Regions from separate parts of the Streptomyces sp. R35 genome, predicted to be linked through region 2. Evidence: riboswitches for the same ligand, from Rfam matches in the RefSeq annotation. Region 2 holds a riboswitch; each other region holds the start of a gene.

Region 1 (6,434 bases), 2.0 Mb from region 2:
TGACGGCTACGGACTTGAAGGTGCCACGGATCTTGTTGACGACCAGGGTCGACAGGGCCTCGCCCTCGACGTCCTCGGCGATGATCAGCAGCGGCTTGCCGGACTGCATGACCTTCTCGAGAAGCGGCAGCAGGTCCTTGACGTTGCTGATCTTCGAGTTGGCGATCAGGATGTACGGGTCGTCGAGGACGGCCTCCATACGCTCCATGTCGGTGGCGAAGTACGCCGAGATGTAGCCCTTGTCGAAGCGCATACCCTCGGTGAGCTCCAGCTCCAGACCGAAGGTCTGGGACTCCTCGACGGTGATGACGCCTTCCTTGCCGACCTTGTCCATCGCCTCGGCGATGAGCTCGCCGATCTGGGTGTCGGCGGCGGAGATGGAGGCCGTGGAAGCGATCTGCTCCTTGGTCTCGACATCCTTGGCCTGCTCAAGGAGGGCACCGGAGACGGCCTCGACGGCCTTCTCGATACCGCGCTTGAGAGCCATCGGGTTGGCGCCGGCGGCTACGTTGCGCAGGCCCTCGCGGACGAGCGCCTGGGCGAGAACGGTCGCCGTGGTCGTACCGTCACCAGCGACGTCGTCCGTCTTCTTGGCGACTTCCTTGACCAGCTCGGCGCCGATCTTCTCGTACGGGTCCTCGAGCTCGATCTCCTTGGCGATGGAAACACCATCGTTGGTGATCGTGGGGGCGCCCCACTTCTTCTCGAGGACGACGTTCCGGCCCTTGGGGCCAAGGGTGACCTTGACGGCGTCGGCGAGCTGGTTCATCCCGCGCTCGAGACCGCGCCGTGCCTCCTCGTCGAACGCGATGATCTTGGCCATGTGAAGTGGTCCTCCCGGACGGGGTGGATTGCTCCGGATCGCGCCCGCGCCCGCGACGGACGGCCTGCAGCCCTTGTGGTTCCTTGCCCCACCGGCCTGCGGACCTCACTGGCCCGATCCAAGTTCTGTCACTCTCACTGGGAGAGTGCTAACGCCAATGATTAGCACTCGACCCCTGCGAGTGCAAGCGCCTCTCACGAACGAAGGGGACGCCCGGAACGCCCCGGAACGCACGAGGGGCCGCATCCCAGGTGGGATGCGGGCCCCTCGGCGTGAGTGCGTCGGTGGCCGATCGCGCCGGATCAGACGGCGAGCTTGACCATGTCCGCCTGCGGACCCTTCTGGCCCTGCGAGATCTCGAACTCCACTCGCTGACCCTCTTCAAGGGTGCGGTAGCCGTCCATCTGAATCGCGCTGTAGTGCACGAAGACGTCCGCACCACCGTCGACCGCGATGAAGCCGTACCCCTTCTCCGCGTTGAACCACTTGACGGTGCCCTGAGCCATGCCTAACTCCCCTATTACTGGCCCTTGCACAGATCCACACTTCGCGGATCCGGGTCAGACCTCACCCCCCAACGATTGGGGGTGTGCGCCGGAACGCGTCGACCGCGGCTGAATGTATCTGTCCAACTGCCGTCTGCAACAGGTCAATCGGACGAGAATTCTGGGCATCGCCGATCGGGAAAATGCGGAGGACTTGCGAAGTTTCAGGGCAAGTCGGGCCCCGTATATGCCATAAAAGGCTCAAAAAGGAGGGGCACTTTGGCTACTTCTTGTCGGGTGTCGCACAGGTACTCATATGCATCCGGCATGAATAGCGAAGCGGGTTCCCCAACTGTACCCCGCTCAACCATGCAGAATTGCCCCCTCCGTTTCTCTCACGGAGAGGGCAATTCGATGAACACTGCGTATTCGGCGTTACCGAGGGTAGCGATCAGCCTCCGGCGACGGCCGGGATGATCGAGACGCCCGCACCGTCCGGCGTAGCCGTCTCCAGCCCCTGCTCGAACCGCACGTCGTCGTCGTTGACGTACACATTGACGAAGCGGCGCAGCTTGCCCTGGTCGTCCAGCACGCGCGCGGCGATACCCGTGTGGTTCTTCTCCAGGTCGGCGATGACCTCGGCGAGAGTCCCACCCTCGGCACTCACCTCGGCCTTGCCGCCGGTGTAGGTGCGCAGGATGGTGGGGATGCGAACGTTGACGCTCATGCCTTGTGACCTCCGGTCAGGTGGAGCGCCCCCAAAGGGGCGCGGGGAACTGCGCGACCAGCCCCCACCGGCCCGCAGAAAGAGAACGGCCCTACTTACGCGAGCCCAGCTTCCCGGAACGACTCCAGGTTGGGACGAATGGTCGCCGTCAGCCCCGTACCGGCCACCGCGTCCAGCGTCTTCAGACCATCGCCGGTGTTGAGGACGACGGTCGTGAGGGTCGGGTCGAGGAGACCATTCTCGATCAGCTTCTTCGCCACACCCACGGTCACTCCACCGGCGGTCTCCGCGAAGATGCCCTCGGTCCGGGCGAGGAGCTTGATCGCGTCGACGACCTGCTCGTCGTTGACGTCCTCCACGGCCCCACCCGTCCGCCGCGCGATGTCGAGCACGTACGGCCCGTCCGCCGGGTTGCCGATGGCGAGGGACTTGGCGATGGTGTTCGGCTTCTGGGGGCGTACGACGTCGTGGCCGGCCTTGTAGGCGACGGACACCGGCGAGCAGCCCTCGGCCTGGGCGCCGAAGATCTTGTACGGCTTGTCCTCGACGAGCCCGAGCTTGATCAGCTCCTGGAGGCCCTTGTCGACCTTGGTGAGCTGGGAGCCGGAGGCGATCGGGATCACCAGCTGGTCGGGAAGCTGCCAGCCGAGCTGCTCGCAGATCTCGTACGCGAGGGTCTTGGACCCCTCCGCGTAGTACGGCCGCAGGTTGACGTTGACGAAGCCCCAGCCCTCGCCGGCGGGGTCGCCGATCAGCTCGGAGCAGAAACGGTTCACGTCGTCGTAGTTGCCCTCGATGCCGACGAGCTCGCCGCCGTAGATCGCGGCCATGACGATCTTGCCCTGCTCCAGGTCGTGCGGGATGAACACGCAGGAGCGGAAGCCGGCGCGGGCGGCGGCGGCACCCACCGCGCCGGCCAGGTTGCCGGTGGAGGAGCAGGAGAGGGTGGTGAAGTCGAAGGCGCGGGCGGCCTCGATGGCCTGGGCGACGACGCGGTCCTTGAAGGAGTGCGTCGGGTTGCCGGAGTCGTCCTTCACGAAGAGCTTGCCGGCGTCGACACCGAGCTCGCGCGCGAGGTTGTCGGCCTGGACGAGTTTGGTCCAGCCGGGGTTGATGTTCGGCTTCTCGGCGACGTCCGCGGGGACGGGCAGGAGGGGCGCGTAACGCCAGATGTTCGCGGGACCCGCTTCGATGCGCTTGCGGAGTTCTTCGGTTTCGTAGGCCGAGAAGTCGTACGCGATCTCCAGCGGGCCGAAACACTCCTCGCAGGCGAAGACCGGGCCGAGCGGGACGCGGTGGCCGCACTCGCGGCAGGAAAGCGCGGCGGCCGGACCGAGGTCCACGGAGTTGGCCGAGTCGGCGGAGATTCCCGTGTTCGTGGTGCTTGCAACTGTCTGCGCAGCCATGGAGGCGAGGCCCTTTCTCCTCATCTTCCTCACGGCGCACTTCGCCGTGAGACGGATTTGGCACCTTCCCAAGCCGGGAGCCTCGCGACGACAACGTAGTCGTACGAGACCGGCTGGAGGGTTGCCGGGGCTTCATCGGGCCGTATCCCTCTGCCCCTCTGGATGAGCGGTATTTGATTGTTGAACTGTTGAACACAGTACGTGCTGATGATCCAGGACATGCGATGGTCATCCGCGTTGTTCAAGACTGTAACCGAAGGCCAGGACAGTTGAGATAGTCGTCCGAACCGCGAGATGGATCACATGCTGATGAGAGTGTGTGACCAGACAGTGAGGAGCCGCAGACTGTGCTGGAAGAAGTCGAGCGCTGGCTGAGCACACGCTCCTGGTCCGTTACCGACCGCCCGCTCCACAAGCTCATGGCCGCCAAACGCACCTCAGGATCGACGGTCAGCGTAGTGCTGCCCGCCCTCAACGAGGAGGAGACGGTCGGCGAGATCGTCGCCGTCATCCGCCACGACCTGATGCAACAGGTGCCCCTCGTCGACGAGATCGTCGTCGTCGACTCGGGCTCGACCGACCGTACCTCCGAGGTCGCCGCCGCCGCGGGCGCGCGCGTCGTGCACCGCGACGAGATCCTGCCGCGGATCCCGACCGTGCCCGGCAAGGGCGAGGTCCTGTGGCGGTCGCTGCTCGTGACGAGCGGGGACATCGTCTGCTTCATCGACGCGGACCTCAAGGAATTCTCGTCCGACTTCGTCTCCGGGATCGTGGGCCCGCTGCTCACCGACCCGGGCGTGGACCTGGTCAAGGCCATGTACGACAGACCGCTGGGCGGGGCGGCGGGCCAGGGCGGCCGGGTCACCGAACTCATGGCGCGCCCCCTGCTGAACATGCACTGGCCGCAGCTCGCGGGCTTCGTCCAGCCGCTCGGCGGCGAGTACGCGGCCCGCCGCTCCTTGCTCGAACAGCTGCCGTTCCCCGTCGGGTACGGCGTCGAGCTGGGCATGCTCGTCGACGCCCTGCACCTCGTGGGCCTGGACGCCCTCGCCCAGGTCGACGTCGGCGTCCGCAAACACCGCCACCAGGACGGCCAGGCGCTGGGCCGCATGTCCGCCGCGATCTACCGCACGGCCCAGCTGAGGCTGGCCCGCGGCCACATGATCCGCCCGTCCCTCACCCAGTTCGAACGCGGCAAGGAGGGTTTCGAGCCGCGCACGTACTCGGTGGACACGGAGGAACGCCCCCCGATGTCCGAAATCGCCGAGTACAGGAAACGAAGGGCCGCGTAGACCGGGCCCCGATAGGGGCGCGGGGCTGTGACATCTGCGGCTCCGCCGCGGGGCGCGACCAGCCCCCGCCGGCCGTGAGATCACATACGACCTCGCATACGGCCGAAGTGAACGTTTGAGCGTTTAGGCGGGGGGCTAGATTTCGAGGCATGGCTTCAACGCAGGGCGAAAAAGCGCAGGGCGCCCACCGCATCCTGGTCGCGTCCAACCGCGGCCCGATCACCTACGAGGTCGACGAGAACGGCTCGCTGAAAGCCAAGCGCGGCGGCGGCGGGCTGGTCTCGGGTCTGTCCGCGATCGGCCCGGACGCGGGCGCCCTGTGGGTGTGCTCGGCACTCGGCGACGGTGACCGCGAGGCGGTGCGGCGCGGGGTCGGCGAGGACGGCGTACGGATGCTCGACATCGACGCCACCGTGCACACCGACGCGTACAACGGCATCGCGAACTCCGTGCTCTGGTTCGTCCACCACATGCTGTACCAGACCCCGCTGGAGCCGGTCTTCGACGCGGAGTTCCGGCGCCAGTGGGGGTCGTACAAGGCGTACAACCGGGCGTTCGCGGAGGCGCTGGCGGAGGAGGCGGATCAGGGCGCCGTGGTCGTCGTGCAGGACTACCACCTGACCCTGGTCCCCGGGATGCTGCGCGAGCTGCGGCCCGACCTGCGGATCGGGCACTTCTCGCACACTCCGTGGGCGCCGGTGGACTACTTCCGGATGCTGCCCGACGACATCTCCGAGCAGGTGCTGCGCGGGATGCTGGGCGCGGACCGGCTCGGGTTTCTCACCCGCCGCTGGGCGGACGCGTTCACCGCGTGCGCCGACGAGCTCGTCGGCGGGCTCGGCGACACCCGGGTCGGGGTGCACGGGCTCGGCGCGGACGCCGACTTCCTGCGGCGCCGCTCGCACGAGGCGGATGTCGAGGAGCGCATGGCGGCCCTCCGGGCGGAGATCGGCGAGGGCCGGAAGACGATCGTGCGGGTCGACCGGACCGAGCTGTCGAAGAACATCGTGCGCGGGCTGCTGGCCTACCGGCAGCTGCTCGATGACCTGCCGTCGTGGCGCGAGCGCGTCGTGCACGTCGCCTTCGCGTACCCCTCACGGCAGGACCTCGCCGTGTACCGGGACTACACGGCCGAGGTGCAGAGCCTGGCGGACGACATCAACTCAGCGTACGGAACGCCGGGTTGGACCCCCGTACTCCTGCACGTCAAGGACGATTTCGCGCGCTCGCTGGCCGCATACCGGCTCGCCGACGTGGCCCTCGTCAACCCCATCCGGGACGGCATGAACCTCGTCGCCAAGGAGGTGCCCGTCGTCTCCGACGAGGGGTGCGCGCTGGTGCTGTCGCGGGAGGCGGGGGCGTACGAGGAGCTCGGCGAGGACGCGATCGTCGTGAACCCGTACGACGTGATCGGCACCGCGCGGGCGCTGCACGAGGCGTTGTCGATGCCGCCGCACGAACGGGCCGAGCGCACCAAGCGGCTGGCCGCCGCGGCGACCGCTCTGCCGCCGGCCCAGTGGTTCCTGGAACAGCTGCACGAGCTGGAGGCCTGAGCGGCCCCGTCAACACAGGCGCCAGTCAGTCCAGTCGTCAGTCCAGTCGGGCCGCGAGCGCGGACAGCAGTCGTACGACGCCGGGCGGGCCGTCCACCACCAGGTCGGCCCGGTCGGCGAGTTCGGCGACTTCGGAGCTGCCGCTGCA
Region 2 (6,434 bases):
CGCGGTCCTGTCCGTGCCGATCGTCGGCACGTACCTCTCGTTCTTCCTCTTCGGCGGCGAGTTCCCGGGCGGCGACTTCGTGGCCCGCTTCTACTCGGTCCACATCCTGCTGCTGCCGGGCATCATGCTCGGCCTGGTGGTCGGCCACCTGATCCTGGTCTTCTACCACAAGCACACGCAGTTCGCGGGCCCCGGACGCAGCAACAAGAACGTCGTCGGCATGCCTCTCCTTCCGGTCTACATGGCCAAGGCCGGCGGCTTCTTCTTCCTGGTCTTCGGTGCCATCGCGGCCATCGCGGCCATCGCTCAGATCAACCCGATCTGGGCCATGGGCCCCTACCGGCCGGACCAGGTCTCCACCGGTGCCCAGCCCGACTGGTACATGGGCTTCTCCGAGGGCCTGATCCGCTTCATGCCGGGTTGGGAGATCAACCTCTGGGGCCACACGCTCGTCCTGGGCGTGTTCATCCCGCTGGTGATCTTCCCGCTGGTGCTGGTCGCGATCGCGGTCTACCCGTTCATCGAGGCCTGGGTCACCGGCGACCAGCGCGAGCACCACATCCTGGACCGCCCGCGCAACGCACCGACGCGTACGGGTGTCGGCGTCGCGTGGATCACCCTGTACATGGGGCTGCTGATCGGTGGTGGCAACGACCTCTGGGCCACGCACTTCCACCTCTCGATCAACACGGTCACCTGGTTCGTCCGGATCTTCTTCTTCGTCGGACCGGTCCTCGCGTTCCTCATCACCAAGCGGATCTGCCTCGGCCTCCAGCGCCGCGACCGGGACAAGGTGCTGCACGGTCGTGAGTCGGGCATCATCAAGCGCCTGCCGCACGGTGAGTTCATCGAGGTCCACGAGCCGCTTCCGCAGTCGGCGCTGCACGCCCTCACGGCGCACGAGCAGTACAAGCCGGCCGAGATCGGCCCGACGGTCGACGAGAACGGTGTCGAGCGCAAGGTGCCGGGCACGCAGCGGCTGCGCGCCAAGCTCAGCGAGGGCTTCTACGGGGACGACAACCAGATCCCCAAGCCCACCGTCGAGGAGTACAAGGAGATCACGAGCGGCCACGGCCACCACTGATCCTCTGACCGATCGTCATTGATCGCCACGGCAAGAGCCCTCGTCCAGTGCATGGACGGGGGCTCTTTGCCGTCCCCGGGCCTGGATAGGGTGTTCTCATCCACAAGGAGTCCCACAAGGACCCACACAGAGTCCCTTTCCGGGGACCGACCCAGGAGCGGCTTATGAGCGCTGTGAACCCCGCTGGAGGCGACACCGCGGCGGGCCGTTCCTGGCCCGACGTACTGAGCGCGCTGCTCGCCGGGCAGGACCTGAGCGCCGGTGACACGGCGTGGGCCATGGACCGCATCATGAGCGGTGAGGCCGCGGACGCCCAGATCGCGGGCTTCCTGGTGGCGCTGCGGGCCAAGGGCGAGACGGTCGAGGAGATCACCGGCCTCGTGGAGACCATGTACGCCCACGCGAAGCCGCTGCACATCCCCGGGCCGGCCGTCGACATCGTCGGTACCGGCGGAGACCGGGCCAAGACGGTCAACATCTCGACGATGTCCGCCATCGTGATCGCGGGTGCCGGGGCGAAGGTCGTCAAGCACGGCAACCGGGCGTCGTCCTCGGCGAGCGGCTCGTCCGACGTACTGGAGCGGCTCGGCATCAACCTGGACCTGTCGCCCGAGCGGGTGGCACAGGTGGTGGAGGAGGCCGGGATCACCTTCTGCTTCGCGGCCAAGTTCCATCCCTCGATGCGGTTCGTCGGCGCGGTCCGGCGTGATCTGGGGATTCCGACCTCGTTCAACCTCCTCGGCCCGCTGACCAACCCCGCCCGGGTCACCGCCTCGGCGGTCGGCTGCTTCGACACCCGGATGGCGGGGCTCATCGCCGGCGTACTGGCCGAACGCGGCTCGTCCGCGCTGGTGTTCCGGGGTGACGACGGCCTCGACGAGCTGACGACCACGGCCACCTCCCGGGTGTGGGTCGTCCGCGACGGCAAGGTGACCGAGGAAGCCTTCGACCCGCGGGACGTAGGCCTTGAGATCGTCCCGGTGGAGGCACTGCGGGGCGCCGACCCCGAGTACAACGCGGGGGTCGCCCGACGGCTCCTGGACGGCGAGACGGGCGCGGTGCGGGACGCGGTCCTGCTGAACTCGGCGGCGGCTCTGGTGGCCCTGTCGCCTACCGACGTGCCCCTGGTGGACCAGCTGCGCGCCGGGATGGAGAAGGCGGCGCAGTCGATCGACTCCGGGGCCGCGAAGAGGACTCTTGAGCGGTGGGTGGCGGCCAGCAGCGCCTGAGCCGCCCCGCCGTACGCCGGCTCTTCCGCCGTATGCGATGTGATGCGGGGCGCAGTCCGGATCCTGGACTGCGCCTTGCGCGTCGAAGATCTTCTGGCAAGATGCTGTATCAGGTCATGAGTGACAGTCATGAGGCCCCGGCCGACTGTCCGGCAACCCTCCGTCCGTGGCGGGGTGCCCCGGGTGAAGACCAGGTCGTAGGCAGCGAGGTCTACGGCAAGCGCGGACCCCTCGCCACTCACTTGAGTGGATACAGCCCAGGGGTCCTGGTCGTTCGAGGGAGCCTTCTGTGAGCAAGCGAATGCGATAGGGCGTAGCGCCCCACTTCCGCGTACCCCTTTTCACCTTTTTCGCCTTTCCTGCGCTGAGCCGCCCGTACCCCGGTGTACCCGCTCGCGCAGCGATCCCGCCTGCCTCTCACAGGAGCTCGCCATGTCTGTCTCCATCGCTGCCGCCGACCAGACCGTTTGTGCCCCTCTGCCCGTTCTGGGGCGAGATGTGACCGTCCCGCTCGTCACCGGTGGCGAGGTCACCTACGCCGCGCTCGACTACGCCGCCAGCGCCCCGGCCCTGCAGCGGGTGTGGGACGACGTGGCGGCGTACGCCCCCTACTACGGCAGCGTGCACCGTGGCGCCGGCTACCTCTCGCAGCTGTCCACCGACCTGTTCGAGAACTCCCGCAAGACCGTCGCCGAGTTCCTGGACTGCCGTGAGGGCGACCAGGTCGTCTTCACCCGCTCCACCACCGACTCGCTCAACCTGCTCGCCGCCACTCTTCCGGCCGACTGCCAGGTCTTCGTCTTCGAGACCGAGCACCATGCGTCCCTGCTGCCGTGGAAGGACGCTCGGGTCACCTACCTCAACGCCCCGCGCAGCCCGCGCCAGGCCGTCGAGACGCTGGAGCGCGCCCTCGCCGACCGCGACCCCTACGGCCCGGCCCTCGTCTGCGTCACCGGCGCCTCGAACGTCACCGGTGAGCTGTGGCCGGTGCGCGAGCTGGCCGCCGCCGCACACGCGCACGGCGCCCGTATCGTCCTCGACGCCGCGCAGCTGGCCCCGCACCACCCGGTGTCCGTCCGTGACCTGGACGTCGACTGGGTCGCCTTCTCCGGCCACAAGCTGTACGCGCCCTTCGGCTCCGGTGTGCTCGCCGGCCGCTCCGACTGGCTGCGCGAGGCCGAGCCGTACCTCGCGGGCGGTGGCGCCAGCCGTAAGGTGTCGCGCCGTACGGACGGTGGCGTGGACGTGGAGTGGCACGAGAGCGCCGCCCGGCACGAGGCCGGCTCGCCGAACGTGATCGGCGTCTACTCGATCGCGTCCGCCTGCAAGGCCCTCACCGAGGCCGGCTTCGACACCCTCGTCGCCCGTGAGCAGCACCTGATCGACACGGTCCGCGCGGGTCTCGCCGAGGTCCCCGAGGTGCGCGTCCTCTCCCTCTTCGGTGACGAGGCCCCGCGGGTCGGCGTGATCTCCTTCGTCGTCGAGGGGTGGAACAGCTCGCACTTCGCCGCGGCGCTCTCCGCGGAGTACGGCATCGGGGTGCGCGACGGTCTGTTCTGCGCCCATCCGCTGGTGCGCACCCTCCTCGGCAGCGACCCGCAGACCCAGGGGGAGTGCGGTGCCCCCGAGGCCGCGCCCGGCGAGAAGTCCCTGAACGCCATCCGTGTCAGCTTCGGTGCGGGTACCCCCGACGAGCACGTCGAGCGCTTCGTCACCGCCGTGCGGGAACTCGTCCGCGACGGTGCGAAGTGGCAGTACCGCACGGAGGACGGCCGCTGCGTCCCCGCGGTCTGAGCCATCGGTTGGGTGTCGGCTGGTCTAAAAGATTGCGCAGTTCCCCGCGCCCCTAAAAGGGGCGCGGGGAACTGCGCAATCTTTTCAGCGGGGGTCTGGGGGCGCAGCCCCCAGGGATGGGACGGGTAGGGGCGGCGGGGGCGAGAACTAGTTGTCGAGGCCGATCGCGAACGCCGCCTCGAGGTCGTGCTGGGAGTACGTGCGGAAGGCGACGTGGGTGTCCGTGGCCTCGACACCCGGGATCTTGCTGATCCGGCCGGGGATGACGTCCGCGAGGTCGTCGTGGGCCTTCACCCGGACCATGGCGATCAAGTCGTACGTGCCGGTGACGGAGAAGACCTCGCTGACAGCGTCCAGCGCGGCGATCGACTCGGCGATCTCGGGGATCCGGTCCACGCTGGTCTTGATGAGGACGATCGCGGTGATCACGGCTGGTTCTCTCCCTCGGGGGCGGTCGCTGGGGCCTTCACTCTAGTCGCCCGGCCGAAACGCACCCATGCGTAGACGAACCCCAGCGAGAAGCCCACCAGGTGGGCCAGATAGGCGACCCCGGGGCCGGAGGTGCCGCGGCCCGCCGCCAGCCATTGCAGGGTGACCCAGAAGGGCAGCACCACCCAGGCGGGGAAGCGCAGCGGCAGGAAGAAGAGGAACGGGAAGAGACTGGTCACCCGGGCCTTGGGGAACAGGTACAGGAACGCGCCGAGGACCGCGGAGATCGCCCCGGAGGCGCCGACCAGGGACTGCTGCGAGGCGGCGTTGGCGGCGGCGTAGCCCAGCAGGGCGAGGTAGCCGCAGCCGACGTAGAAGAAGGCGAACTGGATGTGGCCCATGCGTTCCTCGGTCATCGCCCCGAAGACGTAGAAGAAGAGCATGTTGCCGAGGAGGTGGAGCCAGCTGCCATGGATGAACAGGGCTGTGGCGGGGGTCAGGGCTTCGCGCGGGGCTCCGCCGAAGAGCTCGGTGGGCACCACGCCCCAGCGCCGGAAGTAGGCCTGCTGGGCGACCAGCAGCTCGTCCCCGGTGCCGTACGCCGGATTGAGGCCCGACGCCGGGCCGATCACGAAGATCAGGCAGCACAGGGCGATCAGCCCGTATGTCACCGGTGCGGACTGGCTCCGCATCGCCCTGCCGACCGCCGTCATCGCGTTGCTGATCATGGTGCAGAGCATGGCGTAACGGGACCGATGAGCACAGACCGCCTCGCCGCCGTGGACGGCCGAGCGTCGGGTACCCGCCAGGCCTTAGGGTTACGAGCCACACGCACCGGGAGACTGGCGCTGGACGGACACTAGAAGGAAAGCGACTGCCACATGACGGTTCCCCTGCCGGATGCCAAGACTCGCTGGCGCTGCACGCTCTGCGGCAACCTCACGCGGTTCGACGTGACCCGCTCGTCGAAGGTCGTCGAGTATGTGCACCTCGACCTGGCCGGTGAGCCGAAGGTCGAAGAGCGCGAGGTGGTCAGTGAGACCATCGAGTCGGTGCGGTGCCGCTGGTGCAATGCCGTGGATCAGGTGGAACTCGTGGACAGGCCGGGCGCCGGCTCCTGAGGGAGCGGGCCCCGCACGGATATTGGGGTGACGGATGGTGGAGACCACAGGCGGGGAGCCGGACGACGGCACCGCTGAGGTGCTCGACCGTCCGCTGCCCGACGGCGTGCGCCGGCGGGTCGTACAGATCGTCTCCGACGGGTTCGGTGGGCTGACGATCGGTGAACTACCCGCCCAATTGCGGCAGTATGCCCGATTCACCCCCAGTCGGCGGGCCAAGTTCGCCGGTAACGCGATGGCGGCGGCCCTGGAGACGGAGCCTCTCTTCAGACAGCGCATCGCCGAGAAGCTGAGAGAGGCGCAACCGGAACTCACCGGTGCCCTCGACTCGGGCGCGCCGCCCCCGGCCGCGGATCCGCTGGACGTGGCGGCCGCGGCCTATGTGCTGCGCCCCACGGGCTGGGTGAAGCTGGTCGCCGCCGCGGGCGAGGAGGCCCTGCGGGCGGACGCCGAGCGTGCCGACGAGGAGAGCCGGGCCGAGCTGGAGCGGCTGCGCGAGGAGCTCGCCGAGGCGCGCGGACAGATCAAGGCCGAAACCGAGCGCATGCGCACGGAGTTGGAGGCCGCGAAGAAGGAAGCGGAATCGCTTCACCGCAAGCTGCGCGGGGCCCTCAGCGACGTCAAGCGCGGCGAGGCGGCCCTGCGTAAGCTCCAGGGCGAGATGGACACCGGCCGGGCGGAGGGGCAGGCCCAGGTGTCCGCCGCCGAGAGCGAGACCCGGCGGCTCAAGGCGCGGCTCGCGGAGGCCGAGGCGGCCCTGGAGGCCACCCGCAAGGC
Region 3 (6,434 bases), 7.6 Mb from region 2:
GCATGGCGCGCTGCACCGCACCGCCGGTACGCAGCCGCACGCGAAGACGGTCCGGCAGCAAGGTCGGCCGTCGCACGAGGAGTTGGGCCACGGCTCAGTACCTCACTCGGGGATCGATCAGCGCCGCGACCACATCGACGAGGAAGTTCGTCACCGCCACGACGACGGCGAACAGCGCCACGATGCCCTGCACCGCAGGGAAGTCACGCACCGTCAGATAGTGGGCGAGTTCGTAGCCGAGGCCCTTCCACTCGAAGGTGGTCTCCGTCAGCACCGCTCCGCCGAGCAGCCCGGCGACCTGGAGCCCCAGGACGGTGACGACGGGAATCAGGGCGGGCCGGGTTGCGTGCCGAGTGACCAGGCGGAAAGGCGCCACGCCTCGGGAGCGGGCGGCCTCGACGTAGTCGGCGCCGAGGGTGCCGATCAGATTCGTGCGGACCAGCCGCAGCAGGATGCCGGCGACGAGCAGGCCCAGCGCCAGGGCGGGCAGTACGGCGTGCCTCAGGACGTCGGCGACGGCCGCCCCGTCGCCGCTGCGCAGGGCGTCGACGAGGTAGAGCCCCGTCGTGCTGGTCTGGTTCTGCAGGAAGAGCTGGACGTCGGTGCTCGCCCGGCCTGACGCGGGCAGCCAGCCGAGCTGGATCGCGAAGACGAGCTTCAGCAGCAGTCCCACGAAGAACACGGGGGTGGCATAGGTGAGGACGGCGAACAGCCGAAGCGCCGCGTCGGGCGCGCGGTCCCGGTAGGAGGCCGCGACCATGCCCAGGGGGACTCCCACGACGAGGGCCACGATGAGGGCGTAGAAGGCGAGTTCGACGGTGGCGGCGCCGTAGGTGCCCAGCACGTGGGTCACCGGTTCGTTGTCGGTGACGGTGTGGCCGAAGTCGCCGGTCGCCAGGGACTTCAGATAGTCCAGGTACTGGGTGAGCAACGGCCGGTCGTAGCCCGCCTGGTGCAGTTTCGCCTGGAGCTGGTCCGGGGTGAGCCGGTCGCCGAAGGCGGCACTGATCGGGTCACCGGTGGCGCGCATCAGGAAGAAGACCAGGCTGACCAGCACGAACACGGTGGGGATGATGAGGAGGAAGCGGACCACCAGGTAGCGGGCGAGACCGTACCCGGCGGCGCCGTCGGCCGGGGTGACGACGGCGCCGGGGGTGTCCTGCGTCAGAGTGCTCACTTCTTCGCGAGTCCTGCCCAGCGGAAGGTGTACGCGCTGTTCAGCTCGTCCGGTACACCGCTGATGTCGGTACGGGTGACGATCGCGGTGGACCCCTGGAGCAGCGGCAGCAGCGGCACCGACGCGGCGGCCTTGTCCTGTACCTGCTTGAGCAGTTCGGCGCGCTTGGCGGTGTCGGTCTCCGTCTCCTCCTTCTTGATCAGCTCGCGTACTGCGGGGTCGGAGTAGTCGTTGGCGACCCAGCTGTTGGCCGAGTAGAAGGGCGAGAGGTAGTTGTCCGCGTCCAAGTAGTCGGCGTACCAGCCGAGTTGGTAGAGCGGGTAGAGGTGCTTGATGCGGTCCTTGCCGTACTGGGTCCACTCGGTGGACTGCAGGTTCACCTTGAACAGTCCGGTGGCTTCGAGCTGGGTCTTGACCAGCGCGTACTCGTCGGCCGAGGACGAGCCGTAATGGTCGCTGTTGTACTGGAGGTTGAGGGTGACCGGGGTGCTCACCTTCGCCTTCTTGAGCCGTGCGGCGGCAGCTGCCTTGTCGGGGCCGCCCTTCTTGTCGCCGTAGAGCGACTTGAACGAGTCGGTGGCGCCGGTGAGTCCGTCGGGCACGGAGCTGTACAGCGGCTGATAGCTGTTCTTGTAGACCTGCTGGGCGAGTTGGGCCCGGTCGACGGAGTCGGCGACGGCCTGCCGCACGGCCAGCGCCTTGGCCTTGTCGGCGTTCTTGGTCTTGGTGCCGTACGGCTGTGTCCGGAAGTCGAAGACGACGTAGCGGATGCCGTTGCCGGACCCGGTGTGGACCTTGATGTCCTTCTTCTTGGACAGGTCGTCGAGGTCGGCGGTGGTGAGCGTGCGGTAGACGGCGTCGACGGTGCCCTGCTGGACGTCGAGCTTCAGGTTGCTGGCGTCGGTGTAGTACTTGAGCTGGACGTTCTTGGTCTTCGGGGCGCCCAGTTGACCCGCGTAGGCACTGTTGGCGGTGAAGGAGACCAGCGAGTTCTTGTCGTAACTCGTGACGCCGTAAGGGCCGTTCCAGGGTTTGGCCGCGACGATGGCCTTGTCGTCGAGGATCTTGTCCGCAGGGAAGACCTGCTCGTCGACGATGTAGCCGGCCGCGGTGGACAACACCTGTGGGAACAGCGTGTCGTTGGCGGACTTGAGGGTGAAGACGACGGTGGTGGGTGTCGGGGCGGCGACGGAGTCGAGGTTGTACAGCAGTGACGACGGACCGTTCTCGTCGGCGATCTTCAACGTGCGGTCGAAGCTGAACTTGACGTCGGAGGAGGTCAGTTGGTGACCGTTGGCGAACTTCAGGCCCTTCTTCAGCGTGACCGTGTACTCCTTGGCCCCCGTCAGCTCGATCCCGGTGGCCAGGTCCGGTGAGACCTCCGTGGCACCGTTCTTCACGCTGAGCAAGGTCGCGTAGACCTCGCTCTCGATGGTGCCGGAGCCCGCGTCCCAGGCGCCCGCCGGGTCGAGGCTGGTCACCTGGTCCGTCGTACCGACGGTGATCGTCGCACCGCCGGTGCCGGTGGCGCCGGTGGAGTTCTTGGTGCTCGTGCAGCCGGTCAGGGCCACCAGGAACGCCGTGCCGAGGGATATGGCGCCGAGGGACCGGAACGGTCTGAGGGTGCTGTGCTGTGCCATGGCTGGTCTCTGCTTCCGCATGAGTGGGAACACGAAGGGGCCCCGGCAGGCAGGACATGCCGAGCGCGCGCTGTCGCGTGAAAGGTGGGAGTGAAGAGCGAAAAAGGGTCAGCTGTGACAGAGACAGCTGCAGACCAGCAGCAGATCCACATGGCGTCGGGAGCACAGCACGAGGCCAGTTGCCACGCCGTCCTCCTAGGGGTGTCGCCGGCTCACGGGCCGGTGGGAACGCACTTGCAGAACAGGAACATCCGCCGAGCCTTCACCTGGGGCACCCCGCTGCGTCGAGGGTTGCCGTCCGGCCAGCCAGGGCTTGATCACCGGAACTCGTAGCTCGCGCTCACCGTAGATCGACAATTCTCTCGGCGTCAAGAGTTCCCTGTGCCGGGATGACGTGCGCGGACACCGGCACAAGGAGGCGGTACAAGGCCTGGAGCACGTCTACGACTCCCCCCGCGAGGGCCCTCAACGACGTTCCTCCGCGGCGGACGGCGGAGGCAGGATTCCCCCGTTGGCACTCAGCCCGCCGTCGACCGGAACGGTCACTCCGGTCACGTAGGAGGCGGCGGGCGAGGTCAGGAACCAGATGACCTCCGCCTGTTCGCGCGGGGTGGCCCAGCGGTGGACGGGGATCCGCGCGGTGAGATCCGGGTTCGCGACCTGGGTGGCGGTCATCTCGGTCTCAGTGAGGCCCGGGGCTATGGCGTTGATGCGGATGCTCTGCGCCGCGTAGTCGACGGCCGTGGCCCGCACGAGGTTGATCACGGCCGCCTTCGTCGCGTTGTAGCCCCAGGTGCCCGGATCGCCGCGCAGCCCGGACACCGACGCCGTGGCGACGATCGCCCCGCCGCCGCCCGCGCGCAGCGCCGGCACGGCGGCCCGGATACCGTGGGCCACCGCACGGACGTTGACGGGGAAGAGCCGGTCGAACCGCTCGATCGCCCCGGGCGACTCCAGCGGACCGGCACCGCCGATCCCCGCGTTCAGGACGGCCGTGTCCAGCCGTCCGAACCGGTCGAGCGCGAGGCGTACGGCCGCTGTGTTCGTCTCCTCGGCCGCCACGTCGCCGGCGAGTGCCGCCACGCCGTCGAGCCCGGCGAGCCGGGCAAGCCGCTCCTCCGCCACGTCGACGGCGACGACGCGGTGTCCACGTGCGGCGTACAGACGCACGGCCGCCTCCCCGATCCCGGAGGCGGCGCCCGTGATCACGGCCACCGGTGCCGTCACGTCGGCGGCTGCGCCGCGAGCGCCTTGGTGAACGGGGTGACGGGGCGCTCCAGGCGTTCGCCGTCGACCGTGATGTCGACGGCCTCGTTGTAGAACGCCAGGAGGCCTTTGACGGCGCCCACCGCGGGCAGCGGCTCCGGGTAGCTCCAGACGACGTTCGGCGGGACGCCGGCCTCACCCCGCCACGACCAGTACTCGGCGGTGCCCTTGTAGGGGCACCCGGTGCTGTGGTCGGTGGGTTCGAGCAGCTCCAGGCGGACGTCCTCGCGCGGGATGTAGTACCGCGTCGGCAGGCCGGTCTCGAAGAGCAGGACCGGGCGGTGGGTGTCGGCGACGAGCGTGCCGTCGATCTCGACCCGGACGTGGCGGCTGCTGGGGATGGCATCCACCCGTTTGTGCGGGTCGCGGGGGTGGATGAAGATCTCTTCCTCCTCCTCGTACCAGTGGTCGAGGCCCTTGCCGCTGCGCCGGAACCACTCGAAGGCGATGTGGTCGGCCAGGTCGGCGGCCGGGAAGGTCCAGGCCGCGTTCTCCAGCAGCTCGTCGTCGACTTCAAGGTCGTAGAAGATCCGCGATCCGGTGTGCGTGCCCGTCGGGGGGTTCTTCGCCGGGCGGAGCAGGTCCTCGCGGACCTCCTCGCGGGGGAAGGCGTACAGCGGGACGGGCACTCCGGGTTCCCATACGAGGACGGGATGCCGGCTGTCGACGACGGTGACGTCACCCTTGCGGCCGCGTACCCAGCGTTCGCCTGGCTCCCACAGGAGGCCTTCGGGGGTGGTCCTGACGGCGCGCGCGGTGGGGAATGTGGTCATGACCGGCTCTCCTTCGGCTTGCTCACGCGGTGACTTCGGCGACGTAGGCGCGGTTCTCGCGCCAGGCCGCGACCTGCTCGGGGCGGCCGAACACCCGCAGGTACTCGTCGACGTTGCTGCTGGCCCGTTCCCACACTGACACGGGTTCGAAGTCGGAGCCGTCCAGGTCGGCGAACGCCGGCAGCGGTTCGACGACCGTGTCCAGGCTCGGGTGGACGAACACCGCGGAGGAGCGGCGCGTCACCGACCCGCCGGCCACCACGCGGTGCCGCCCGGGCCGCAGCCGGCCCTCCGTCCAGTTGGTCAGCAGGGTGCCGGTGAACACCTGCAGGGCGCCCGGCCGGATCGGCACCGGGATCCAGGTGCCGTCGGGACGCTGGCCCTGCAGGCCCGCGTAGTCGCCCTCCTGATGGAGCACGGTGATCGCGGAACTGTCGGCATGCTCCAGGAGAAGGAGTTTCTCGTCGTCGGAAGTGCCGGTGTCGTGGGGCCACTTGGGGTAGTCGTTGACGACCAGCGTCGTGTAGACGTCGTCGCCGAGCGGGATGGTGTGCGCGGGTACGTCGAGCACGCGCGCGTACAGGCCGAGGACGCGTCGCGCGACGTCGACGAACGCGTCGTGGTAGCGGTGTGTCGCGGCACGGAGGCCGGGCTCCTGCGGCGGCCACACGTTGGCATGCGCGAAGAGGGTGGCGTGCTCCGGGGAGAGTCCCGCGGCTTCGGCCGCGGCCGCGTCGTCGTACTGGGCGATGTTGAACCGTTCGAGCTCCAGGCGTCCGAAGTCGTCGGGCCACTGCCGCCAGCCGCGGTAGGGGTGTCCGGTGGGGCTGGCCAGCCGCTCCTTCTCCGCACGGGGCAGATCGAGGATGCGGCCGAAGCCGTCGTTGAACTCCGCGATCACCTCCGCGGGTACGCCGTGGTTGACGATCTGGATGATGCCGATGGTCTCGGCGGCCCGGCGCACGTCGGCCAGCAGGTCGTCCGGGGCGTCGTCGGCCAGTGCGGCGGCGAGGTCGATGACGGGGATGTCGGTGTCGTGTGACATGGCGGTGCTCCTTCGGATGGGTGAGTCAGTGCGTGAGCGGGCGCAGTGTGTCGGCGAGGGCGCTCGGGGTCGCCTCGATGGTGACGATCTCGCCGTCCGGTACGTCCGCGCCGAAGCGGGCGACGGAGGCCGTGTCCAGCGGGCCGCCGTCGGTGCGGATGAGCAACGGGGCGGGCAGGGAGGCGAGTTGCTGCCAGAGCGTCTCGTCGTCGAGGACGGTGGGCGCATCCGGCGGCAGGCTGCCGAGGTGGTGGCGCCAGGCCCAGGTGCCGTCCGCAGCCTGCTCGGTCTCCAGTTCGGCCGTCCGTGCCGCGTCCGCCGCGCCGCGCCCGTCGAGCCAGGTCGCCGCCTCCTCGCGGCCGGCGAAGACGGGGCTGGGCGTGGGCCACAGACGCAGGCCCGGCGACAGCGCGCCGGGCAGCGCGTCGACGAGCACGAGGCGTCCGGCGCTGTGCGGGAACTTCGCCTTCAGCGCGATCGCGGCGAGCGCCCCGTAGCCGAGCCCCACGACGGGTACGCCGCCCGGGGCGAAG

What was found. Region 2 has a riboswitch for S-adenosylmethionine ahead of AB5J50_RS14195 (aminotransferase class V-fold PLP-dependent enzyme). Riboswitches for the same ligand answer to the same signal wherever they lie in the genome.
Region 1: linked by a shared signal. The riboswitch ahead of thrC (threonine synthase) and the one ahead of AB5J50_RS14195 (aminotransferase class V-fold PLP-dependent enzyme) in region 2 are both predicted to bind S-adenosylmethionine.
Region 3: linked by a shared signal. The riboswitch ahead of AB5J50_RS47975 (ABC transporter substrate-binding protein) and the one ahead of AB5J50_RS14195 (aminotransferase class V-fold PLP-dependent enzyme) in region 2 are both predicted to bind S-adenosylmethionine.

What each region holds. Positions count from the first base shown of each region.
Region 1 covers NZ_CP163440.1:5,100,755-5,107,188, forward strand. Annotated here, with positions in the region: gene groL (chaperonin GroEL) at 1-823, opposite strand, end outside; gene AB5J50_RS23290 (cold-shock protein) at 1,126-1,329, opposite strand; gene AB5J50_RS23295 (MoaD/ThiS family protein) at 1,760-2,035, opposite strand; gene thrC (threonine synthase) at 2,131-3,441, opposite strand; SAM riboswitch class I at 3,459-3,610, opposite strand; gene AB5J50_RS23305 (glucosyl-3-phosphoglycerate synthase) at 3,789-4,733, shown strand; gene AB5J50_RS23310 (trehalose-6-phosphate synthase) at 4,883-6,286, shown strand; gene otsB (trehalose-phosphatase) at 6,324-6,434, opposite strand, start outside.
Region 2 covers NZ_CP163440.1:3,059,254-3,065,687, reverse strand. Annotated here, with positions in the region: gene AB5J50_RS14205 (cytochrome bc complex cytochrome b subunit) at 1-1,084, shown strand, start outside; gene trpD (anthranilate phosphoribosyltransferase) at 1,249-2,313, shown strand; SAM riboswitch class IV at 2,426-2,542, shown strand; gene AB5J50_RS14195 (aminotransferase class V-fold PLP-dependent enzyme) at 2,746-4,107, shown strand; gene AB5J50_RS14190 (Lrp/AsnC ligand binding domain-containing protein) at 4,255-4,536, opposite strand; gene AB5J50_RS14185 (rhomboid family intramembrane serine protease) at 4,533-5,264, opposite strand; gene AB5J50_RS14180 (hypothetical protein) at 5,418-5,657, shown strand; gene AB5J50_RS14175 (NYN domain-containing protein) at 5,692-6,434, shown strand, end outside.
Region 3 covers NZ_CP163440.1:10,656,873-10,663,306, reverse strand. Annotated here, with positions in the region: gene AB5J50_RS47985 (ABC transporter permease) at 1-40, opposite strand, end outside; gene AB5J50_RS47980 (ABC transporter permease) at 95-1,177, opposite strand; gene AB5J50_RS47975 (ABC transporter substrate-binding protein) at 1,174-2,817, opposite strand; SAM riboswitch class IV at 3,043-3,152, opposite strand; gene AB5J50_RS47970 (SDR family NAD(P)-dependent oxidoreductase) at 3,283-4,044, opposite strand; gene AB5J50_RS47965 (DUF427 domain-containing protein) at 4,041-4,856, opposite strand; gene AB5J50_RS47960 (2-oxoglutarate and iron-dependent oxygenase domain-containing protein) at 4,879-5,901, opposite strand; gene AB5J50_RS47955 (alpha/beta fold hydrolase) at 5,927-6,434, opposite strand, start outside.